Regions from separate parts of the Bacillus sp. MT94 genome, predicted to be linked through region 2. Evidence: riboswitches for the same ligand, from Rfam matches in the RefSeq annotation. Region 2 holds a riboswitch; the other holds the start of a gene.
What was found. A riboswitch is a leader RNA that binds a small molecule or an ion and turns the genes downstream of it on or off. The one in region 2 is predicted to bind lysine.

Region 1: linked by a shared signal. The riboswitch ahead of AC1Q51_RS14535 (amino acid permease) and the one ahead of AC1Q51_RS19245 (amino acid permease) in region 2 are both predicted to bind lysine.

The regions. Positions count from the first base shown of each region.
Region 1 is NZ_JBXAEZ010000003.1:551,741-563,958, reverse strand. It holds gene AC1Q51_RS14545 (catalase) at 1-1,900, opposite strand, end outside; gene AC1Q51_RS14540 (ABC transporter permease) at 2,091-3,290, opposite strand; gene AC1Q51_RS14535 (amino acid permease) at 3,351-4,775, opposite strand; lysine riboswitch at 4,923-5,104, opposite strand; partial or broken gene AC1Q51_RS14530 (glutamate racemase) at 5,214-5,453, shown strand; gene AC1Q51_RS14525 (DUF3626 domain-containing protein) at 5,566-6,651, shown strand; gene gapN (NADP-dependent glyceraldehyde-3-phosphate dehydrogenase) at 6,730-8,169, opposite strand; gene AC1Q51_RS14515 (ABC transporter ATP-binding protein) at 8,783-10,543, shown strand; gene AC1Q51_RS14510 (ABC transporter ATP-binding protein) at 10,540-12,218, shown strand, end outside.
Region 2 is NZ_JBXAEZ010000005.1:208,865-221,082, reverse strand. It holds gene AC1Q51_RS19290 (class I SAM-dependent methyltransferase) at 1-245, opposite strand, end outside; gene AC1Q51_RS19285 (lipoprotein BA_5634 family protein) at 1,110-1,832, shown strand; gene AC1Q51_RS19280 (ABC transporter ATP-binding protein) at 1,859-2,566, shown strand; gene AC1Q51_RS19275 (ABC transporter permease) at 2,569-4,554, shown strand; gene AC1Q51_RS19270 (response regulator transcription factor) at 4,633-5,331, shown strand; gene AC1Q51_RS19265 (HAMP domain-containing sensor histidine kinase) at 5,340-6,575, shown strand; gene AC1Q51_RS19260 (hypothetical protein) at 6,625-7,431, shown strand; gene AC1Q51_RS19255 (DNA alkylation repair protein) at 7,546-8,316, opposite strand; gene AC1Q51_RS19250 (iron-sulfur cluster biosynthesis family protein) at 8,350-8,655, opposite strand; gene AC1Q51_RS19245 (amino acid permease) at 8,769-10,235, opposite strand; lysine riboswitch at 10,348-10,541, opposite strand; gene AC1Q51_RS19240 (GNAT family N-acetyltransferase) at 10,926-11,375, shown strand; gene AC1Q51_RS19235 (sulfite exporter TauE/SafE family protein) at 11,412-12,218, opposite strand, start outside.

The DNA of each region.
Region 1 (12,218 bases), on a different contig from region 2:
TACTATGGTCCAAAGCATGAGGATTACTAAGGACATGAGCTATCGGTTTAAAATGTTTAAAAGTAGTTTCTGCAAATTCTAAAACAGGGGGTTGAATGACAGACTCACTACTAAACACTAATACTGCATCAAAAAGGGAGGAGTCTGTTGTTGTATAAGTATCAGTTACTTTAATGGAATCATTGAACTGATAAATTTTATTATCTATGATGCTATAGTTAATTCGGTGTTGTACAAAAGTTTGAATCCATTCGGACAGAAGTGAGACGCTTGGGTCACCATTTAATAGAATTGCAACATTTTTGGAATCAGATTTAAAAATAGTATTGGACATACTTAGTGCAGGTGATTTTGCATCTGAATTTACTTCGTGATTTACCTTAGGTAAAGGAGCTCCAATAATGTTAGCGACTTCTTGTGCTAATTGACGATCGACGTGGTTTAGAAGAGCAATTACATTTGCCTTCACCATGTCTGATTTACACTTCCCAACTTCAAAGCAAAAAGCTTCTTTTATGTGCTGCTTTTCAATAGGGCTCATACTATTGTAGAAAAGTTTAGCCTGAGAATAGAAGTTAAGAAAGCTTTTACTGCGACCTCTAATTTTATGCCCATCAATCTTTTCTTGATAATGTTCATATCCTCCTTGTTCGGCTTGGACGGTTGCAGGTTGATTGTTATTTAATCCATTAGGATGATAGCTTGTTTGACCGCGATGAATCTGCATTTGATGCATACCATCACGTTGATTATTATGAAAAGGACATACAGGCTGATTAATAGGAATTTGATGGAAATTAGGGCCCCCTAAACGAGATAATTGTGTATCTGTATAGGAGAATAATCTTCCTTGCAGAAGAGGGTCATTTGAAAAATCAATACCTGGTACGACATGACCAGGGTGAAAAGCTACCTGCTCTGTTTCAGCAAAGAAGTTATCAACATTTTTGTTCAGTGTCATTTTACCAACTAATTTTACGGGAACTTCTTCTTCTGGCCATAATTTCGTTGGATCTAAAATATCAAAATCAAATTTATGTTCATCTTCTTCTGGAATTAGCTGTAATCCAAGCTCCCATTCAGGATAATCCCCTTTTTCAATTGCTTCGTATAAATCTTGACGATGAAAATCAGGATTTTTCCCGGCAATCTTTTGAGCTTCATCCCATACTAATGAATGAACCCCGAGGGTAGGTTTCCAGTGAAACTTTACGAAATGGGCTTTTCCTTCTGCGTTAATGAGTCGAAATGTGTGAACTCCAAAACCTTCCATCATTCGTAAACTACGCGGAATAGCTCGGTCGCTCATTTGCCACATGACCATATGAGTGGACTCAGGACTATGCGCAACAAAGTCCCAAAAGGTATCATGAGCGCTAGCTCCTTGAGGAATATCATTATGTGGTTCTGGTTTAACTGCATGGACAAAATCAGGAAATTTAATAGCATCTTGGATAAAGAATACTGGCATATTATTACCCACTAAATCATAGTTTCCTTCATCTGTATAAAATTTTGTGGCGAATCCGCGTACATCTCTTACTGTGTCGTTGGATCCTTTAGAACCTTGAACGGTTGAGAACCGTACAAATACAGGTGTTTTTTTTGAAGGATTAGTAAGAAAATCTGCTTTCGTATATGTTTCTAAAGATTCATAAAGCTGAAAATAACCATGAGCGCCAACCCCGCGTGCATGAACAATCCTTTCGGGAATTCGTTCGTGATCAAAATGGGTCATTTTCTCGCGAAAGTGGAAATCCTCCATTAAGGTTGGGCCTCTTAAGCCCATCTTTAAAGAAAATTCATCTTCAGCTATTTTTACCCCTTGATTTGTTGTTAAAGCATGTTTGCATTGATTGTCAGTAACGTGATGCTTCAATTGTTCCGTTTTTTTATTCACAATATAGGCCCCTCCTTTACTCTGTTAATTAATAGATACCCTTTTTATTAGGTCGTAAACATGTATTATCGTCTTTGTATGTAAAAATCATAAAATACCGGTTGTTTCAATGATTCTTGTTTGAGGAAGAAAAATAAAAAGCCAAGGAGAAAATTTATTTTCTCCTTGGCTTTTAAGATAATTCTTTTCGTTAAAATGCGGAAATTCTTTGCTTCGTTTTTGGTACAATAATAAATTTGATCCAGAGTAACCCAATAATCATAATGATAAGGCTATGTAAAAATTGACCTGTAGCAATGAGTATAACAATTGAAAATACAATGAGTTGAATGCTTAGTAATATGAAAATTAAGCTAAGAAATTGCTTCATTCTTTCTTCAGTACCAATCGGATATAATGCTACAATAATATTTCCCGAAAAATATTTCCACAGTGAACGGAGCTGCATAGAAATCATATATAGAACGATGTAAGCGCTAGCGCCTTTTACGTATATGTTTGGTATGAAATATAAGGCGAAAGCACCGATCAATCCTAAGCGAATATATATACCGAAATAATCATTTCCACGTAAAAATGCTAGTGTATGTAAGTAGAAGAAAGTTGCTCGTTTTTTATGTAATAAAGGTTCAATCCAATTTGTAAGCCATTTTCTTTTATTTACTTGTTTATTCAGTTGCGGAACATCTGTGAAAATGCTAGCAAATTGATAAAAACGAACGTTCATTTTTTCTTCTTGCTCGATTATGTAATCCCAAGGTATTCGTTTTGTAGGCTGTTTTTTCGTATATAGAAGTAGGAAAGCAAGTAGTAAGAGTAGTCCGCCCAATATGAGAACATTTGCGGAATAAAACAGCATGTAAATGATTAAGGCATTACAAGTAATACGGATGATCAGCCATATGTTTTTGTCGTGACTATCACGCCACATCCAATGTATGTACATGTTCCAAGCTTTCGTAATCATTAATACGATAAAGATTGTACACAAAAAAGGTACAGTTAATTGCAATGATTGCATAGCAAGTGGAACGAGAATAAGGAACGTAAATAACAATGGGAAAAGCTGAATGATGTAATTGTATAGAAGAGATTTTTTGAAATAAGATGTTAATTTCTCTTCTAGTGCTAGTAAATAGACAGCATCAGGTTTTTGAATAAATGTACGGATAGGGCATCTCGTTATAATGAATGTAAGTACAATCGTGATGAGTAGTAAAGATATTCCTTTAGAAGGAGATGTTTTTAGAAACTGAGCATAGTAGTATGCGCCAACGCATGAAATAAAGATAAAGCTATATAGTAAACCGTTAATCATACGTGCAAAGTATGTAATGATATTTTGAATATGTTGTTGGAAGCGACTGCTCCAAAGCGATTCGATTGACATGTTTTTCACCTCTTTGTTCTATTATATATGTTTTACAAAAGAAAAAACGAGCAAATTGCGTTATGCAACTTGCCCGTTTTTCTTTTCGTTATTTTTTTTCTGATCACGATTCATTAATGGATAGAAAGCAAATCCAATTACGAATAAACCAATTCCGAGAAGGAACGTTTTTATATCGGATGCGCCGGTTTTAATAACCCATAGTGCGTAGCAAAGTGCGATAACTGCGACTATGCCATCTGTAATTCTTGCCCGCATTTCATTTTTATATGTTTCACCAGTTGCGACTAGTTTTAACTGGAAGATTGGTGAAACGAGATATGGAATGAGGTAGGCCAGTGTTGATACGGTAATAACGAATGTATAAGCTTCCGCAATGGTTCCTGATAATGTTGAGAATAGGAACACTTGCGACATAATGTTTGTTAATCGTAATGAGTAAATTGGACTTCCTTTTTTGTTTGTTTTCGTGAAGAAGGAAGGGAAGAAACCTTCTTTTGCTGCTTGATAAGGTACTTCTGAGCTTAATAAAATCCAGCCTAAGATAGAACCGAACAGGGAAGTAAGAGCAAGTAATGCCATCAGTTTCCCACCGCCATGACCCATTGCAGCGTTTAATGCATCTGCTAATGGACGTTCAGAAGCTTGTAATTTATCAACGTGAAGTACACCCATTGTTAAAATTGTAATTCCTAAGTAAATCGCAACTGTAATAAGTAATCCCGCAACTGTTGCACGTTTTACCGTTTTTGGAGAAACAGCACGGTTTGATAAAAGAACGGCTGATTCAATTCCGATAAACGCCCAAAGCGTTGTAAGAGCCGCTAAATTTACTTGTGAAAGAAGACCGTGTGATGCACCTGATTTATCGATCATCGGTGTGTACCATTGTCCAAATTTAGAAGCTTCGAATGCAAATAACGTAACGACGATGAATAAAAGGAATCCAGTTACTTTCGTTGTTGTTGCTAAGAAGTTTAGTTTTCCAGCTCCGCTTACACCATTTGTTAATATAATATGAGTTCCCCAAAGTAAGATGGAACAAATCGTAAATGTAATTAGTTTTCCGACTTCTATGTTAAAAGAACCGATTGAAAATAGCAGTCGCGTATCTTTCATAATTGGGAAGAAGAGTGATAAATATCCCGCAAATGATGTAATGATGGCAACGTTACTTGCCCAGTTTGCAACCCAATATCCCCATACCATACTGAAACCAGCCATTTTTTTCTTTTTTGGTGTTGAGAATAAAGCATATGCATGACTTTGTGGTCCTGTCGTTAAATCAGGACGACGAATTGCTAAATTACCGAAAACAAGAGCTAGCATTAAAACACCAAATCCTGTTGTTAACCAAGCTAAAGTGACACCGAGTGGGCTTGCTGTTTGTGCCAACGTACTTGGCACCATGAAAATACCAGCGCCAACCATGTTACCGACAACGAAAGCTGTTAGTACCCAAAAGCCCCATTTTTTTTGTTGCATAGAAAATACCTCCAAAGTTAGTATAACCAAGTCAAGCGAGGAGATATGTATGTCTTCCTGAGTCAGGAAGAGAAGTCCCAAACAAAACAAAAAAAGCACGTAATCTGCCGCTACATGCTTTCTATCTTATAAGAAACCCACGACATACCTCTCGATAGCTCTCCACAAACGAAACGTTTGTGACAGTTCTGCACTTATTAAATGCAGACCCAGCAAGCGTGCATGGTGGACACGACTTACTTCGGCAACCATTCCTTTCTCATTCCTTCATCAATGCCACTACATCTCCTGAAATGATACTCTTAATGATTGCAACCTCTACCTCACCGAGATACGAATGAGGATTTAAATATTAAATTAACGTCTTTAAGAGTAACAAATGTATTTTTATACGTCAATGGATATAGTAATAATCAGATTATAGAGAAGAGTTTGTGATTAAAAAGGGGGTTAGGAGAAGATGTAACGATTATTAGTTCTGCAGAAGAAACAGCGATAGAGTTAAGTACCATTTTACAGCACAAAGGAATTTTGTCTGACAATCTGAATCCGAAGCATCGTTTTTTTACAACGGGATCTGTTTTATCATTTGAACATATTGCTGAGCGATGGCTAGGATATCACATTTCTGTAGAATGTGTGGATTTACCCGTAAAGAATGCTCGTATCTGTAATTAGACTGTATTAAAGTACTTTTTGTTCAATAAATTAGGTTAGTTGCATAAGAAGGAAAAAATGCACTTTTAATTGAAAGGATTAAGGTCATTTCAATTAAAGGGGAGATTGGATTATGGAATTATCAAGATCTCAATTATTTGCTTTAGAATATATTTCAAAATATGCAGAGAACGAAAAACGTAGGGCTAAAGCAACGATTAATCATATACTTAAAATGTCTAATATTACAGATGAAATATTTGAAGAAGCTGTCGCTAATTTAAAATCTCATGCAAGGATTGCTTTACACTTTCATCCAGACAGACTAGATTCGAATATGAAAAGAGTTGCTGAAGCACTGTTTGAGCAAGGAGTATATAAAAGTCAATTTGAAACGTTGCTATCTAATGGAAGCGTATCTGCTTACCCTGGTGGTGAACGTGACCTTTGGGAAAAGAGAATATTTGGAGGGGCATATCAATTAGAAGGCGTAACGAATGATCAACGTCCAAAATACGGAGCGCTAAATTTGATGTTACATCCAGATGGGCCGGCTCCGCGTTTTGGATCCTGTTATTTTCTCTTATCTCCAAAAGTTTCTTCGCGCTCTACATATACATATTTAGATTCACATCAAGATCCGAAAGAAAAGGGGACTTATGAGGAGTTTGATATGATTTTAGCTGCTCTTTTGGAAGAGGCATTCGTAAGAGATTTTGCAATTGGTGAAGGAAATTTGACTCCAACAATAATAATTAATCATTTATTGGCTAATCTGAAAAGGCCGTTTATAGATTTAGTAAGCAAAGAGCCAGCCCGTAATCTTAATCATTATATTGAAGCGCAGATTCATGGAGAGATTTCTCTTAAAGAAGACGTAGAGGTGCTTGTTGCAGATCCTTCATTTAAGGGTACGGATGTAGGAAGAGTTTTAGAAGAAATTTGCCTGAAGTATGCTATTGATTTGTATTGGCACATCGGTTTTGTACTTGCGGTAGACGAAGTTCCGATGGATTTTAGAGGTTCAAAAATGCCATCTTTAGCAAGACGTATTGCACGGAATCATTGTATCGATGCAAATATAATTGGCTCTGCTGTAGTGGATTTGAAACGCAATCCATTATCTTGGAGTGATCGTGGAACTTATGAAGAAGTGCTTCAGGAATTAAAATTATTATGGCATGTTTTAGTTCGATTTGGAAAACCAAATCAGAAGTAGAACGAAATACTCCGTTTTTGGAAGTATTTATATAGAAAAGAAGCTGATCTATTTATAGATCAGCTTCTTTTTATAAGATTAAACTAAGTTTAATACAGTTACTTTTTCACGTGTCATAGACTCAAGGCTCTTACGAATACCTTGTGCGCCCATACCTGAACCTTTTACACCGATGAATGGGAAGTGGTCAGGGCCGCGCTCTGTACGTCCGTTAATTTGAACAGAACCAGTTTCGATTTTGTTAGCAATTGCAAATGCTTTGTTAATGTCTTTTGTGAAGACACTTGCTTGCAGACCGAACTCTGATTTGTTAGCAATTTCAATTGCTTGCTCGTCTGAAGAAACACGGATGATTGGAAGGATTGGGCCGAATGGCTCTTCCCAAGCAACTTTCATCTCTTCTGTTACGTGATCGATTAATGTTGGGTAAATTAAGTTACGCTCACGTTTGTTACCGATAACGATTGTAGCACCTTTTTCTACAGCGTCGTCAACTAAACCTTGAACGAAGTCAGCAGACTTGTCGTCGATTAATGGAACGATTGTGCTATCTTGTTCTGGAGATCCAACTGATAGTTCAGCTACTTGTGCTTTTAATAAGCTAACAAGCTCGTCCGCTACGTTTTCGTGTACAAGTACACGTTTAATAGCTGTACAACGTTGACCAGAGTAAGAGAATGCACCGCTTACGATATGGTTTGCAGCATCTTGTAAGTCAGCATCTTCACGAACGATACCAGGATCTTTACCACCAAGTTCTAATACAAGTGGAATCATTGAAGCTTTTTTCGCTAAATGTTTACCTGTGTTTGTACCACCTGTGAACGATACCATATTGATGCCTTCGTGTTCTACTAAGTAGTCACCAATTACAGAACCGCGTCCTGTAGCTACGTTTACAAGACCTTTTGGAAGGCCAGCTTTGTGAAGTGCTTCAACCATTTTAATACCACTAATTGCACCTTGAGTTGCTGGTTTGAAAATAACAGCGTTACCCATAATTAATGCTGGTGCAAGTTTTGCAGCAGATAAGTTTACTGGGTAGTTAAATGGTGCGATTGCTAATACAACACCAAGTGGTGCGCGTTGGATGATCGCAAGTTTCGATTTCGTTCCGCCAGGGAAGCTATCGCCCATCATGCTTTCTCCGTGCATATGTAAAGCTTCTTCGATCGTGTAACGAATGAAGTCAGCTGTACGAACAACTTCTTTCTTCGCATCTTTATAGCCTTTACCGACTTCTTTCATAATGATATCGGCAATTTCATCCTGCATATTTACGAGCTCATCAGCCCATTTATATAAGTATTTTGCGCGATCTTGTAGGGAAGCTTCAGCCCATGATTTTTGAGCTTCTTTTGCAGATGCAATTGCTTCATCTACTTCTCCGCGAGTAATTGCTTGTACTTGTCCAATTACTTCGTGTAAGTATGGAGATGGAATTTCGATTGTTTCTCCTGAAGAGCTTTCTCTCCATTCTCCGTCTAAATAAAATTTGTACGTATTGCTAGTTGTCATGATTAGTCCTCCTAAAATAGCAACTTGTAAGAGTGAGTATAAGGTGATTGTAGGGGGTTTGATAACATTTTTCAAATGAAATGTTTGTGAAAACGATTTCTTATTCTTTTTTTATTTTGTATGCCCTTTCTTACAGAACATTCTTTTATTTCAAACTGATTTATTATGTCATGAACCATTTGCATTTTCGTGCATTTTACTTTATGTGTAAAAAAACAATTGACAGAATACTCAATAAAGTTGTAAGATTATAAATGGAAAATAAATGAAGGGGGTGTGCGTAATGATTGTAATTGTAAATGTAATGAGCTTAGGTCTGTTAAATGGCAGAAAACATTTATATCATTACGCAACCCGTGCGGATATATAGGGCATCTTTGTCTTATAAAAAGCGTACGTTGCGTATATCGTAACGTACGCTTTTTATGCATTCCTGTGCATATCGTCAAGCGGCGGTATGCTTTTTTTTGTTTATTTTCCATATTCCTATATAAAACTTTGGAAGGTGGAAAAATGTGATGAGATTGTATGGGTTACGAAATGTAAATGTAATGGGTTTGGATAGTGGATAAAGAAATGAGAAGTAAACGAGAACGAGAAGGGAGAGGTTACATTGTTATCAGTATTACTAAAGTTAAAGTGGTTTTTTAAAGAGCACTGGAAGAGATATAGTATTGCCATTGGAGCTCTTTTAATTGTGAATATAGTTGAAGTGATTCCCCCGAAAGTGTTAGGGGTTACGATAGATAACATAAAAACAGGAACGTTATCAAACGAAGCTATTATACAGTCTATTCTTATTTTAATAGGGGTTACGATCGTTGGATATGGCCTCACTTTCGTATGGCAACATCAATTGTTTGGCGGTGCATTTGTACTTGAGAAAACGATGCGCTCTAAATTTATGGGTCATTTACTTAAGATGACGCCGACTTTTTATCAAAAAAATCGTACTGGCGACTTAATGGCGAGGGCAACGAATGATTTAAAAGCAATCGCTATGACAGCTGGTTTTGGTATATTAACGCTTGTAGATTCTAGTTTATACATGCTTACGATCGTTTTTATGATGGGATTTACAATTAGTTGGGAGCTTACATTTGCAGCGCTTATCCCGCTTCCAATTATGGCGTATGCGATGAATATATATGGAAAGAAATTGCATGAAAGATTTACCGTTGCGCAAGATGCGTTTGGTGATATGAACGATAAAGTGCTTGAATCAATCGCTGGTGTGCGCGTTATTCGTGCATACGTACAAGAGAATGCAGACGAGGAAAGATTTCATCATTTAGGAGATGACGTCTACGAAAAAAATATGAAGGTAGCGAGAATTGATGCATTATTCCAACCAACTGTGAAAATGCTTGTCGGTCTTAGTTATTTAATCGGTTTAGTGTACGGTGCATACCTTGTGTTCCAGTCAAAGGTGACGCTTGGTGAACTCGTTTCTTTTAACGTGTATTTAGGGATGATGATTTGGCCGATGTTTGCAATTGGTGAATTAATTAATGTTATGCAAAGAGGAAATGCTTCGCTTGACCGTGTGAATGAAACGTTAGCGTATGAGCCAGATGTAAAGAATCCGAAACATCCAAAGCTTGTGCAAGAGCCGGATTATATTCAGTTTGATGATGTGTCTTTCTCATATCCTTCATCAACTGAAGAAAATTTAAAAAAGGTTTCTTTCACATTAAAGCAAGGAGAAACGCTAGGGGTTGTCGGAAAAACAGGAAGCGGGAAAACGACGCTTGTACGTCAGCTTCTTCGCCAATATCCGCTTGGAGATGGAGATATTGCAGTTTCTGATGTGACATTAGATAAAATAACGAATGAAAATGTACTCGGGTGGATTGGCTATGTACCGCAGGAGCATATTTTGTTCTCAAAAACAGCGCGAGAAAATATTTTATTCGGAAATAGGGAAGCGACTGAAGACGAACTCGAGAAAGCGATTGAAATTGCGGCGTTTAAAAAGGATTTAGAGTTTTTACCAGAAGGGTTAGAAACGCTCGTTGGAGAGAAAGGTGTTTCTTTATCAGGAGGGCAAAAACAAAGGATCTCGATTGCACGAGCTGTTATTCAAAATCCAGAAATTTTAATTTTGGATGATTCTTTATCAGCTGTAGATGCTCGTACGGAAGCAGCGATCATTGAAAATATAAGAACAGAAAGAAGCGGAAAGACGACGATTATTACGACGCATCGTTTATCTGCAGTGCAACATGCGGATTGGATTCTCGTTATGGACGAAGGTGAAGTAATGGAAGAAGGTACACATGCTCAGCTTATCCAAAAGGGAGGCTGGTATGCTGAACAGTTTGAAAGACAACAAGGTGAAAGTGAAAGTGCGGATAGTGGGGTGAAAATATGAGCGTTTCAAAACGATTGTTTCAATACGCGATGAAAGTGAAAGGGACGATTTTTGCAGCGATGCTGATGTTATTAATTTTCGTCATTGCAGAGCTTGCTGGTCCTTTCGTCGCTAAAACGATGATTGATGATCATATCGTCGGGATAGAGAAACCTTGGTATGAAACAGAAAAGAGTGAAGAAGCTGTTTCATATAATGGCGCGTTTTATAAGCGAAGTGATCGCTTTGAACAAGGCGAGACAAAAGGTAAAGAAGTACGCGTAATGCAAGTCGGTTTTCAATATTACTTTGTACCGAATAAAGTGAATATTGAAGGATCACGTACTGTAAAAGGAGATATGATTACCGTTCAAAATGGTAAGGCGGTGCAAGTGTATAAAGCGAAGGCATTAACGAAAGAAGAAGTGTTTGCGTTTTATAAACCAGAAATAAACCGTCTATTATTACTTGGTGGTGGCTATTTCGCTTTATTAGTAGTCGTATCATTATTTGCATACGGAAAGCAGTTCTTTTTGCAGAAGGCAGCGAACAAAATTATTCAAATTATGAGGGAGGATGTTTTCTCTCATATTCAAACGTTGCCAATTTGGTACTTTGATCATTTACCGGCAGGGAAAATTGTTTCGCGTGTGACGAATGATACAGAGGCCATTCGTGATTTATATGTAACGGTGCTGGCAACATTCGTTTCTAGTATCATCTATATTATTGGGATATTCGCTGCGCTATTTTTATTAGATGTGAAGCTCGCTTCATTATGTTTATTAATTATCCCAATTTTAATTGTTTGGGCGATTCTTTATAGAAAATATGCGTCTGTATATAATCATAAAATGCGCTCTCGTTTATCTGATATTAATGGAACGGTGAATGAATCCATTCAAGGGATGCCGATTATTCAAGCGTTCCGTCAAGAGCGTGAAACGAAAAAAGAGTTTGAAGAATTAAATGGCGATTATTTTAAGTATCAAAATAAAATTTTAAATTTAAATGCAGCAACTTCACACAATTTGGTATCCGTATTAAGAAATATCGCTTTCACAGGAGTGATTTGGTATTTTGGCGGTGCGTCATTAAGTGCTACAGGTATTATTTCACTTGGGGTACTGTATGCGTTCGTCGATTATTTAACACGATTATTCTCGCCAATTACGAATATGGTGAATCAGCTTGCAAACTTAGAGCAAGCGCGCGTTGCATCAGAACGTGTCTTTGAATTGTTAGAGGAAAAAGGGGAAGCGGTAGAAGAAGAACGTATGCCTCGTTTAAAAGGAAATGTGAAATTTGATAATGTATCATTTTCTTATAATGGAAAAGATGAAGTGTTAAAAAATATTTCTTTTGAAGCGAAACAAGGCGAGACAGTGGCACTTGTCGGTCATACTGGATCAGGAAAAAGTTCTATTATGAATGTACTCTTTCAATTTTATGAGTTTGAAAAAGGAAAGCTTACGATTGATGGTCATGATGTAAGAGAAATGCCGAAACAAGCAACTCGTGAGCATATGGGAATCGTATTGCAAGACCCGTTTTTATTTAGCGGGACGGTCGCTTCCAATGTAAGCTTAGAGAACGAAAAAATTTCAAAAGAGCGTATCATAAAAGCATTGCATGATGTTGGTGCTGAAAGATTTGCAAACAATATAAATGAAGAAATTACAGAAAAGGGAAGTAC
Region 2 (12,218 bases):
TAGCCCTCAGTAGCATAAATAGTTGACGGGAACGGTTGTAACAGAGATAAAAACTCTCCGCCGCCAGTCCCCATATCGAGCATTGATTCTGCATGCTGCATAAGCTGGAAAGCTGTACTGCCATATGACCACGATAAAGGCTCGCTCTTCATTCGACCCGTTTCTGAAATAAAAGAAAAATCCCAACCGCTAAAATTTGTATTAGCACTTTCTAATAAAGTTAAAAATAATGGATCACGTTTCATAATTGTATCCTCCTATTTTGTAAGTAAATGATATGGTGAGAAAAGAAAAAAGGAGGACCTCTTATGAAAGGGGAACGGTTTTACGTTTCGTGTTCGAATAGATTCATATAAATTCGCTCCTTGTGAGAATAGTAATTTATATATTCGGGATAATCGAGTGGGAATCCTTTGAAATTATGGGAGAAGGTAGTTGTTTGATGAAAGATTGGATGGAGTGTACAGAAAAAGGTTGCAATCAAACTTTAGAAAAGGTATTTAGTAAACTTAAATTTCCGCCCAGCCCTTTTATGAGATATGTGATATTTCTCACTACTATTATGTAACAATAAAGTCGTACTGTTTATAAAAGAAGTGACGTTTTTGTATCCCTTTGGATTTACTTATCTATGGGATAAGTAAATAAGTAGACATATAAACTGAATATAAAAACGTTTTAATTCTTTGGAAACATTCCATAATTTAGTATTGTTATATATGGAATAATTTATTTGTACGAAAAGAGGAATAAGATGTTTATACAAAAGTATAAGGATTTGATGCTAGGGATAGTTGGTGCTGTATTAGGAGTAATATCCTTTGTTTATTTTAAAGATTTAGATTATATATAAGACGGGCCTTAAGTTATTATCTGTAACATTAATCATTATAGGTCGGGTTATTGCCTGTGATTCGATCCGTTTCAATAAAAAAGAGAATAATAACGTATAAGATTATTATTATATAAATTTAGCTTGTTGAGCATGGGGAATACTAATCTTACAAAATTGTAAGATTAGAAGTCACATAGTTAGATAGAAGTCATTAACTTATGAAAAAAACTCATCTATAATCCAGATATAAATCATTTACTAAAGGAGTATTCTAATGAAAAAAATTATAAGTTATACGGTTGTTATTGCTATTTTTATAGGAATAGGATTAGGAGTAAAACGTTATGTGCAAGGTCCAGGACAACCAGTCGATGGGATTCTAGTTAGTGGTACTGCAACTGACGTAGAAAAAGTTAAACAAGAGTTTAAAGATGACACTAAACAATCAATAGACTATAAGGTAAAGTACGTCACAATAACAAAAAGGATTCCATTATCAGAAGAAGATAAGAAACAAAATGATACAAATGAAGAATTTGAAATCAACACTACAGAATATGCAGTTATTAATAGTTCTACCGCGGTAAAATTATTTAATAAGGGACTTCTAAGAGCTAGAAAAGATCCAAATTCAGCATCTATTATTTCTGAGAGGGTGAAAGATAAAAATAAAGTATCTAGTGATCAGAATCTATTATTTTCTTATGCGGGTGATAATTTTGAAAATAACCAGTTGAATTTGAACGGTAAGATAGTACCTGCTCAGTATGTTAAACAGCAAATTTGGATTGGGTATGTTCCAATGAACCTTGTTATTCTAAACGACCAAGAATATAATACAATTTCTGAATCAGAGTCAATAATGAAATTGATTCAATTTCAAAAACGTAATTTTGATTATAAAAACAAACAAGAAGTAGACAAAGTTTTACAACAGATTGATAAGCTCTCTTCGAATAATCAGAATAAAATAAACTTTGTAGAGGTACAAAACTAAATTAAAATGAAAATAAGGTGATATAAATGGAAATCGTAAGAATAGAAAATGTAGTCAAAAGTTATGGTGAAGGAAATAGTAGGGTAGATGCTTTGAAGGGCATAAATCTTTCTATACAGCAAGGGGAATTTGTATCAATCGTAGGAGCTTCTGGCTCAGGTAAAAGTACATTGTTACATATTTTGGGAGGGTTGGACCGTCCGAGTTCAGGACAAGTATTTATTGGAGAGAACAATATTTATAATTATTCAGATAATGAACTTTCGATATTTAGAAGAAGAAAAGTTGGTTTTATATTTCAGTTCTTTAATTTAATTCCTGTATTGAATGTGCAAGAGAATATAGCTTTGCCCACTTTACTAGATAATGAACCTGTAGATAATCCTTATATGGACGAAATTATTGAAATTCTGGGACTTCATGAAAGACGAAATCATTTACCATCTGAATTATCAGGAGGTCAGCAACAACGGGTTTCGATTGGGAGGGCACTTATAAATCGCCCACATTTAATCTTAGCTGATGAACCTACAGGAAATCTGGATACTCAAAATACAAAAGAAGTCATGGATTTATTAAGATTGACAGCAAAAAAATATAATCAAACTATTGTATTGATTACTCACGATTTAAAAATTGCATCAACTTCTGACCGTATTATTACAATTGAAGATGGCCAAATCATTTCCGATCAGTGGCTATCCACGAATAAGCCTAAGACGGGAGGAAACTAATCTTGATTGGTAATTATAAACAATTAAGCAGGAGATACTTAAAGGGAAATAAGAAACGAACAATTTTAACTTTGATAGGAATCGTACTCTCTGTATCGTTAATTTCTACAATCGGCCTATTTATGAACGGTACTCAGATTTCTCAAATCGAGAATACGAAAAAGAGGCAAGGGTATTCTTTTCATGCCGTTGTATTAAATTACGATGAATCGATATTGAAAAAAATTAAATATAACCCGCAAATTGAATCATTTGGTTTAATGTCACAGGGAGAAACAGTCCAAGTTGGAGAGGCTGCTGTACAAATGAATTTTGCTGATGATAACGCCTTGGAATTTTTAAAATACAGTATTATTAAGGGCAGATTGCCATCTAATGATCAAGAAGTTGCTGTTGATCCCTGGGTATTACCTTATATAAAAGAAAATATTCAAATAGGTGATTCATTCGAATTAAATGAAAAAAAATACAAATTGGTTGGTTTTCTAAGTGATAGTACATATACACAGGAAAATAAGGTGGGACGGTTACTAACCTATAAGAGTAAGTTTAGCGCTGGTGAAGGAAAAATATTAGTTGGAATTAGCTCAAAAGCAAACTTTAATGAGGTTTTAGAGGGACTCAAGACCATTTCCGGAGAAAATAATATTAATATAAGTAATGAATTAATTCAATTAGAGAAACCAGGTTACAATAATTCGATTATGGCTACGCTAATTATTACAATCAGCATTGTTGTGATAGCGACAATTGTTGTGATTTACAACGCTTTTCAAATAAGTGTCGTAGAACGAACGAGGCAGTTTGGCTTGTTGAGAAGCATTGGTGCAACACGAAAGCAAATTAGACAAATCGTTCTGAGAGAAGCTACTTTTCTGGCTGTTATCGCTATACCAATTGGAATTATATGTAGCCTAATAGCACTTGCCTCTCTGCAGTTCACTTTTTCACTTTTAATGGAAAATAGTAAAGCGGTCTCGATATTTCATGTTGATTGGAATATTTTACTAATCAGTTCGATTATTACCTTGCTTTCTGTAATAGCGTCAAGTTTGTACCCAGCTTATTTTGCAGGGAAAATCTCCCCTTTGTTGGCAATTAGTAGCAGGTTGTCAATTAAAAAGGAACAAATCAAAAAACAAAAGAATTCCATGGTGAAAAAACCTTTATCTATTCCTTTGAGCATGGCTATGAAAAATGTTAAGCGAAATAAAAATCGCTATACCATTACAATCTTATCAATTATTATAAGTAGTGTGTTATTTATTACTTTCTCGTATTTAATGAGTGTTGCATTTGCATCTAAATCTTTTGATAAGTTATCTGTTAAATCGGATATTACAATTAAGATAGTGGATAATAATCCAGATCATTTAGCTGAAAGTGAACAAATTTTGCATCAATTGAAATCACTTGAAAATATATCTAAAGTATACGAAAAAAAGGAGAATAGCTTTGAAACTAAATTAAAGGATGTAACTCAATCTTCCGCGACAGTAAAGGAAATAGAAAACACGATTGGAAAAAGCTATTCCATTACAATCGTAAATAATTATCAAGAAAATAAAACAAAAAAAGAAGAAAAACTTACTTTACAAGTGCTTGCATATGGTTTCATTACAGTCATTTCTTTAATTAGTAGCGTTAATATCCTCAATACTATAACTATAAGTATCATGACTAGACGAAAAGAATTGGCCGCTTTGAAATCCATTGGTATGTCACAAAAGGATTTGAAAAAAATGATTACCTATGAAGCTTTGATTTACGGTTTTTCGGGAAGTTTACAAGGAATCTTTTTTGGCTGTATATTGTCTTATATTATATATTTAGCTATATCTGATATGTTGAAAATGACATGGACGATTCCTTATGAGGCTTGTATCATTACGTTTGTTTCAGCTTTAATAATTAGTTATTTATCAGTCTTAAATCCATTGAAAAAAATTCAACAAGATAATATTATTGATAATATTAGAGAACAATAATATTATAAGCCTGGCTAGATTATAGCCAGGCTATTGTAATTGGAGTATAAGCTAGGGGAAAAAAAGGAGAGGGCATACTTGAATAAAAAAATATTACTAGTTGAAGATGATGAAGCTCTTGGCATAGCCATCGAATTTTCATTGAGAAATGAAGGTTATGAGGTGATTAGAGCGTCCAGTGTAAAAGAAGCTAAACACCAGTTTGTTCACAATACATTTGATTTGTCCATCCTTGATATCGGCCTACCAGATGGTAATGGTTATGACTTATGTTTGTATTTTAAAAAGAAAAACGAGAATTCGATTATTATTTTCTTAACTGCACTAGATGAAGAAGCAAATGTGGTAATGGGGCTGGATATAGGCGGTGATGATTATATAACCAAACCTTTTCGGGTTAGGGAACTCATGGCCAGAGTGAAAGTACAATTGCGTAAACAAGCGTCGCTAGAAACGCCATCTCAAATTTTAAGATCTGAGAATATAAGAATCGATACGAACCTAGTCAAGGTTTATAAAAATTGTGAAAGTATTACATTGACGAATTTAGAATACAAGCTGCTATTGAATTTCATGAAGAATTCTCACAAAGCATTAAAAAGAGATGAACTCCTACAACAAATAACAGAAGGAGAAAATGTTTTTTTTGATGAAAACACGTTATCTGTATACATAAAGCGTTTAAGAGCTAAAGTTGAAGACAATCCTCAAAAACCACAGTTTATCGTTACCGAAAGAGGATATGGTTATCGTTGGAGCAAGGACGTGATTGGGTGAGCAAGATAATGAAAAATACCGAGTTAAAAAGCTATATGACGATACTAGCCGTCCTTTTATCTATATTTGTGATTTACCAATTTATTATTCAACAATTATTTTATGATCATTTGAAAAGAGACTCTATTGCAACATGGGGGGAAATTACAGCTAGGTTGGTAGAGCAGAATCCAGAAAATGAAGCGGAAATTATGAAAGTCTTATCAAGTCATTCGTCTCACTCAAGTAAATATCAGGAAAAAGGGACAGAGATCCTAAAGCAATATGGATTATATGAAGACTTGGATTCAAAATTTTTTCCTCACTTAAATAATCTAATTATTAATCACAATCAATTTATGATGTGGGGATTGATTGCTTTTGGATTTTTACTTTTTGTTGCAAACTACATGCAACAAAAAATTATTTTCAATAAGATTAGCCAGCTTACTAGAGCTGCAAAAAAGATAATCGAGGGAGATTACTCGGTTGTCATCAATGAAAATAAAGAGGGGGATTTTGCGAAACTGGCGATTTCATTTCGTTCAATGAGGGATATCATTAGAAAAAATATGCATGATTTGCTTGAAGAGAAACGGTTTTTAGGAGAAATGTTGCAGGATATATCTCATCAGTTAAAAACGCCGCTTTCAACTATTTCTATCTATAATGAAATGTTGTTAAATGAGAAACTATCCCGAGAGCAACAAGCTCAATTACTACAAAATAATGATATTCAGATTTCTAGAATGAATGTCTTAATTCAGAATTTGTTAAAAGTAGCAAAAATTGATGCAAAAGCGATTTCGTTTGATAAAGAGCCAGGGAATTTAGTAGATACGACTGAGGAAGTACTAAATCGCTTGCAAAGCATGATAAGTGATAAAAATATTTTGATTGATTGGAATGCCCCAAGAGAAATAGTCGTTATTCATGACAAATTATGGATGCAGGAAGCTTTGTTAAACCTGTTGAAGAATGCAATCGAACATTCTAAACCCGGTGGTAAAATAATGATTCAGGCCAAAAATTCTCCAATCTATACAGAACTAGTAATCCAAGACTTTGGAGAGGGAATTTCAGCTGAAGAATTACCTCATATTTTTGAACGATTCTATAAATCAAGTAGTTCTAAAAAGCACGAATCGACCGGAATTGGATTGGCACTTGTCAAAGCTATTATAGAGGCACATCACGCCTTAATTACAGTTGAAAGTGAAAAAAATGCTTATACAAAATTTACAATTATTTTTATGAAATTTTAATAACAGTTTGGTATATATTTTAATCTTTTTAATATAAAGGGGTTTTTTTATGTTTAATAGATTGAAGTGTTTTCTTTTATCTGAGAAAGAAATAGTTGATACTGTGAAAAAATACAAGGAGGAAAAAATACACGTTTCCATAATAAAAGATTTTTTAGGGGATTTAATCTTAATAAGAACTTTTACATTTTTAATGTTTGTTCCAGTATCAACTTTTATTTTTTCAGTTATAATTTATGGAGCTGTTTTCTTTTTATCAGGCATTAAGATTACTGTTTGGGGCATCACTATAATGTTATTAGTTCCAATAACATTACTTTTCTATATGAATATAACTAATACATCAATTATTATTACTGATTTAGTGAGAAAATTTTTATTAACCATAAAATATCTAAATCCATTTTACTCAATCATAAATAAACCTTGGCTCTTTATTTTTGAATTATTAATTGGTTTTTTATATGTATTTCTGCTATCTTTATTTTCTATTTGGATAGTATTACATTCATTGGAAATAGATTTTTCTGAATTTAGTTCGGAGGACAATCGAAGTTTTCAATTTTCAATTATTATTTTACATACAGCAATTTATTTGTTTATAAGAGTTCATGGCCAGTATTGTAAGACAACTAAGCAAAAAATTAAAAAGCTGAAAATGAAGTTTTATTTATGGTTTTGTTCTATGATTGCAAGTATTGTATATATATTTGAATCACTCTTTAATTATATGAATGGAATCCAAGCAATTTATTTTATTTTTGTTTTAATGATTGCTTTAGAAAGAACAGTGACACATTATAAGAAATTTATAGATTTTTTAGAATGTGAAAATTTGTATGAAAAATATTTTTAGAGAGAAAAGTCTTTTGAAATATAAAAAGTTATACCTACTAAATACTGGACGAGTAAAAAAACGCTATTCTTTTTCTAGAATCATAGGAAAAGATAGCGTTTTTGTTTAATATACTCAAAAACAAAAATCTTTTGGTAAAGTACCATTTTTAATAACTGTTCTTAACCCATGTTTTATAATCCAAGGATTAATAGGATGCTGTTTATCACGTAATTGCTGTAACCACTGAAAAACGAGTTCTTTATCTTCTTTCGTAATATCGTTAATATGATTGGCTACAGATTTTTGAACATATTTAGAAGGGTCATTCATTAATGGTTCAAGAAGTTGTAAATTGTACTTAAAATCACCTTTTAGAGCTCCTATTTTTTTAGCCCAAGGAAGCCTTGGTCTTGTACCTTCAGAAACTAATCTCCTAATGTGGCTGTTTTCATCATGAATCCACTGTTGTAATATGTTTAGTGTATCTTCATGGTATGTTTCAAGAAAGGGCCGAATGGCATATTCAGCAGTATTCCTTTTCGTTATTTCATACATTGCATTAAACGAGATTTTAAAATCGTTAAGCCCATATTTTTCAACGTATTTTGCAACAGGCATGTACATATATCCATTTGTAAATGTGCCTACTTCTGTTGTATTTTCTGGTCCTAATGTTTTCAGTAATATATGTATTGCGGCATTAAAATCTTTTTGTAAAGCATTGTGTAATTCATCTGCAATTACTTCAATACGCTGTTTTAACTCTAAATTTTCAACTTTACAAGCTACAGAATCTACAAAGATGCTTTTAGAGAAACAAGGATCGTGTTTACAAATAGAATCAGCTATTTTTTCTGCTAATTCTTCATTAAATAAAAATTTTAACGGAATATATTTACCCATTTTTTCACCTCGGTGGTCAAATGAAAACAATTTTTATTTTTTAATCGACAATCCATAAACCAAAGTCTCACTCGGAGTCGTAATACTAAAACCTGTCGTCTTATAATCAAGTTTCACCGTATCACCAGTGTAGTCTTTCGTGAATGAATCCATTTGTACGATAAGCTCTGCATCTTCATATACAACATCATCTGCGTTATATGTATCCCAAATTAAATCGACATCAACGAAAATACTACAAGAGTTCGTCATTGTTCCTCTAATGCGAACGATCTTTTTATCTTCAAGTTCTAATCTATGTATAGCTGCTTTCGCTTCATCAGTAATGCGAATGTTCATTGTATCCCAACCTTTATTTATATTTCCTTTATTATTGCAAAAACAGGAGCAATAGGGAAGTAAAGAGGTTTGCAACAAAAAACGAGCAAACAAATTTGTTTGCTCGTTTCACTTTATTTTAGTTCACATTTATCAAGTGGAATCACTTTTGTTTTTTTCGTAAATTTATAACCTAACCATAGTACTAAGAAGAGTGGTAAACCGATGTAAGAAACGAGTACACCGTTCCAATCAATTGCTTCACCCATAAATGCGCCGTAGTTTTGTCCTAAAATTACGATGATACAAAGTGTAAATGCGAAGATTGGACCGAATGGGAACCATTTTGCTCTATATGGTAAATCATTTAAATCTTTTCCTTGTGCGATATATGCTTTACGGAAACGGTAATGACTAATTGCAATTCCAACCCATGCGATAAAACCAGACATTCCGGATGCGTTTAATAACCAAATGTATACAACACCATCACCGAATAAAGAAGCAATGAAAGCAATACTCCCAACAATTGACGTTACGATTAACGCGTTAACAGGTACACCGCGGCTATCTAATTTACCAAGAAACTTTGGTGCTTTTCCTTGGCGAGCTAAATCCCAAAGCATACGAGTTGATGCATACATACCAGAGTTACCAGCAGATAGTACAGCAGTTAAAATAACAGCGTTCATAACAGAAGCAGCAAAGGCAACGCCCGCTTTTTCAAAAATAAGTGTAAACGGACTTACTGTAACATCACTTGCAGCAAGGCTTTCAGTTGTATAAGGAATTAATAAACCGATAACGAGAATCGCAAGGATATAGAATAAAAGAATACGCCAAAAGATTGAACGAATTGCTTTTGGGATATTACGTTCTGGATCAGACGTTTCACCAGCAGCTACTCCTAATAGTTCAGTTCCTTGGAATGAGAAACCAGCTGCCATAAACACACCGATAATTGCCATGATACCGCCGTTAAATGGTGCATCTGCAACAGTGAAGTTTTTAAATCCAACCGTTTCACCGCCCATAATTCCAAAAATCATCATGAAACCAACAATTAAAAAGATAATAATCGTAACTACTTTAATAAGTGCGAACCAATATTCAGATTCACCAAACCCTTTAACAGATAAATAGTTTAAAAGGAAAATAATAGCTAAACATAATCCGCTCCAAATAAGAGAAGGGGTATCTGGGAACCAAAATTTCATAATTAATGTTACGGCTGCAAGTTCAGCAGCAATCGTAATTGCCCAGTTATACCAATAGTTCCATCCAAGTGCAAAGCCAAGTGATGGATCAACAAATTTTGTTGCATACGTGCTAAAAGATCCAGTAACAGGCATGTAAGCTGCAAGTTCAGCTAAGCTTGTCATTAAAAAATAAACCATAATTCCAATTGCGGCGTATGCAATTAATGCGCCACCAGGTCCAGCTGTATGGATGACACCACCGCTGGCAAGAAATAGTCCGGTACCAATTGTACCACCGAGAGAAATCATCGTAAGGTGACGAGATTTTAATCCGCGTTTTAATTCACCTTGTCCTTGTGTAGTTTGCGTTTTAGAGGTAGATTGATTTGTTGCGCTATTCATGTTCAACACTCCTTTTCTTGTAGGTTAGGAAGGAGCGGGGGAGAAAAATACAAAAAACCGCCAAAGGAATTTGGCGGAACGTTTCACAAATAACCACCCCATCATACCCTTCCGTTAAGATAGCACCCCACGTTTACACGGTAATTTTGTAAACGTGACAGTTCTGTTCCTTTCGGAGACAGCCCCAGCTCATATTTCCAGAGAAGAAATATAAACTTCGGCAACTTTTCCTTTCAAACGGAGTCAGCTGACATTCTCTGTGTCTCGTCCGTTTTACTATTAAAAGTCGCAACCTCTACCTCATCGGATTGATGAGGATTTATATATTGCTAAGATTTTTAATATATGGCAATTGTAATGACTTTCTGAATATATTGCAAGATATTTTGTTAGGAAAAGTCAAAAAATATCGGTTATTGTATAGGAAACGCTTGCAAAACTCCACCCGAACCTACTATTATGTAGCAATAAGCAAAGAAAAAATTGTTATACAAATGTTTCGCAAAAAATATTGAAAAACCCTCTAAATTAAAAGAAAATTCAGAAAAATATAATTCGACATAACTATCAAAAGAGGATTATTCCTTAAATTCGTTTCAAAGAATAAGTATAAATTTAACGAATAGGATGAATATTCTTTTTATTTTTAGTAAAATTGAGGTATTGTTTAATTGAAAAGGGGAAATCAATATGAAATTAGAAACAGAAAGGCTCTATATAGTGCCGTGTACAGAAGAGAGAATTCAAATTGCTAACGAGCAAGGATACAATAGCGGTCCGCATATTGTAGGGCATGTAAAGAATGTAAAACAAGATGCAGCTATATTACCATGGGGCGCGTGGTATGTTCTTCGGAAAGAAGATGATAGCGTTATAGGTGATATTGGGTTTAAAGGGAAACCAAACGAGAATCAAACAGTGGAAATTGGCTATGGATTTATTGAGAAATATTGGAATAAGGGCTATGCAACAGAAGCTGTAAGAGAACTAATCGATTGGGCTTTCAAAACAGGAGAGGTAGAAACAATAATTGCAGAGACACTTCTAGATAATTATAGTTCGATTCGTGTTTTAGAAAAGTTACATATGAAGAGAGTAAATGCTACAGAAACGATGATTAATTGGAAAATAGAAAAATAAAAAATACCGCTCTAAATTGGGCGGTATTTCTTATAGTTATGGTAGCATTTGCTTCTGATCATTTGGATACTCAGCCGTTGATGCGTTAGGACGATTGGAATGATTTCGAACAGCAATGAAAATAGAAATAATAACGACAAGACCAACTGCAACGTAAGAAAGTGAAATAATAGTTGGATCCACTTTAAATGTAGTAAGCAGTGTACGTATATTCGTAAAGATAATAAGACCGCCAACTAATACCCCAAGTAAATGTGCTGGAACGATACGAACTAACCATGCAGCAATTGGAGCTGCGACAATACCGCCAAGCATTAAGGCAAATACCCAAACCCAGCTTACTTGTTCCCAGCCAAGTGAGATGAAGAAGCCAATTGTTGCAGCGAGTGAAACAGGAAATTCACTCGTATCTACAGATCCAATAACTTTTCTAGCTTCATTTCCTCTTGCTAGAAGAACAGGCGTCGTAATCGGCCCCCAACCACCGCCACCAGTTGAATCAACGAATCCAGCGAATAAACCAAGCGGCACAAGTTGTTTTGCAGACATACGCTTATTTGAAGTGACAATTTGTTTTTGAATGATGAATCGTAATAAAATATAAACCCCTAAAGTAAATAAAAATACGGAAATGTACGGTTTGATTACATCGCCAGGCAAATTACTTAAAAAACATGCCCCAACAAATGCGCCGATTGCCCCAGGTAATGTAAGCCTGGAAACTGTATATTTATCAACGTTTCCAAATTTGATATGAGCTGCGCCAGAAGCTGCAGTTGTAACGACTTCAGCTAAATGAACCGATGCGGAAGCTACAGCCGGTGCAATACCAAACATTAATAA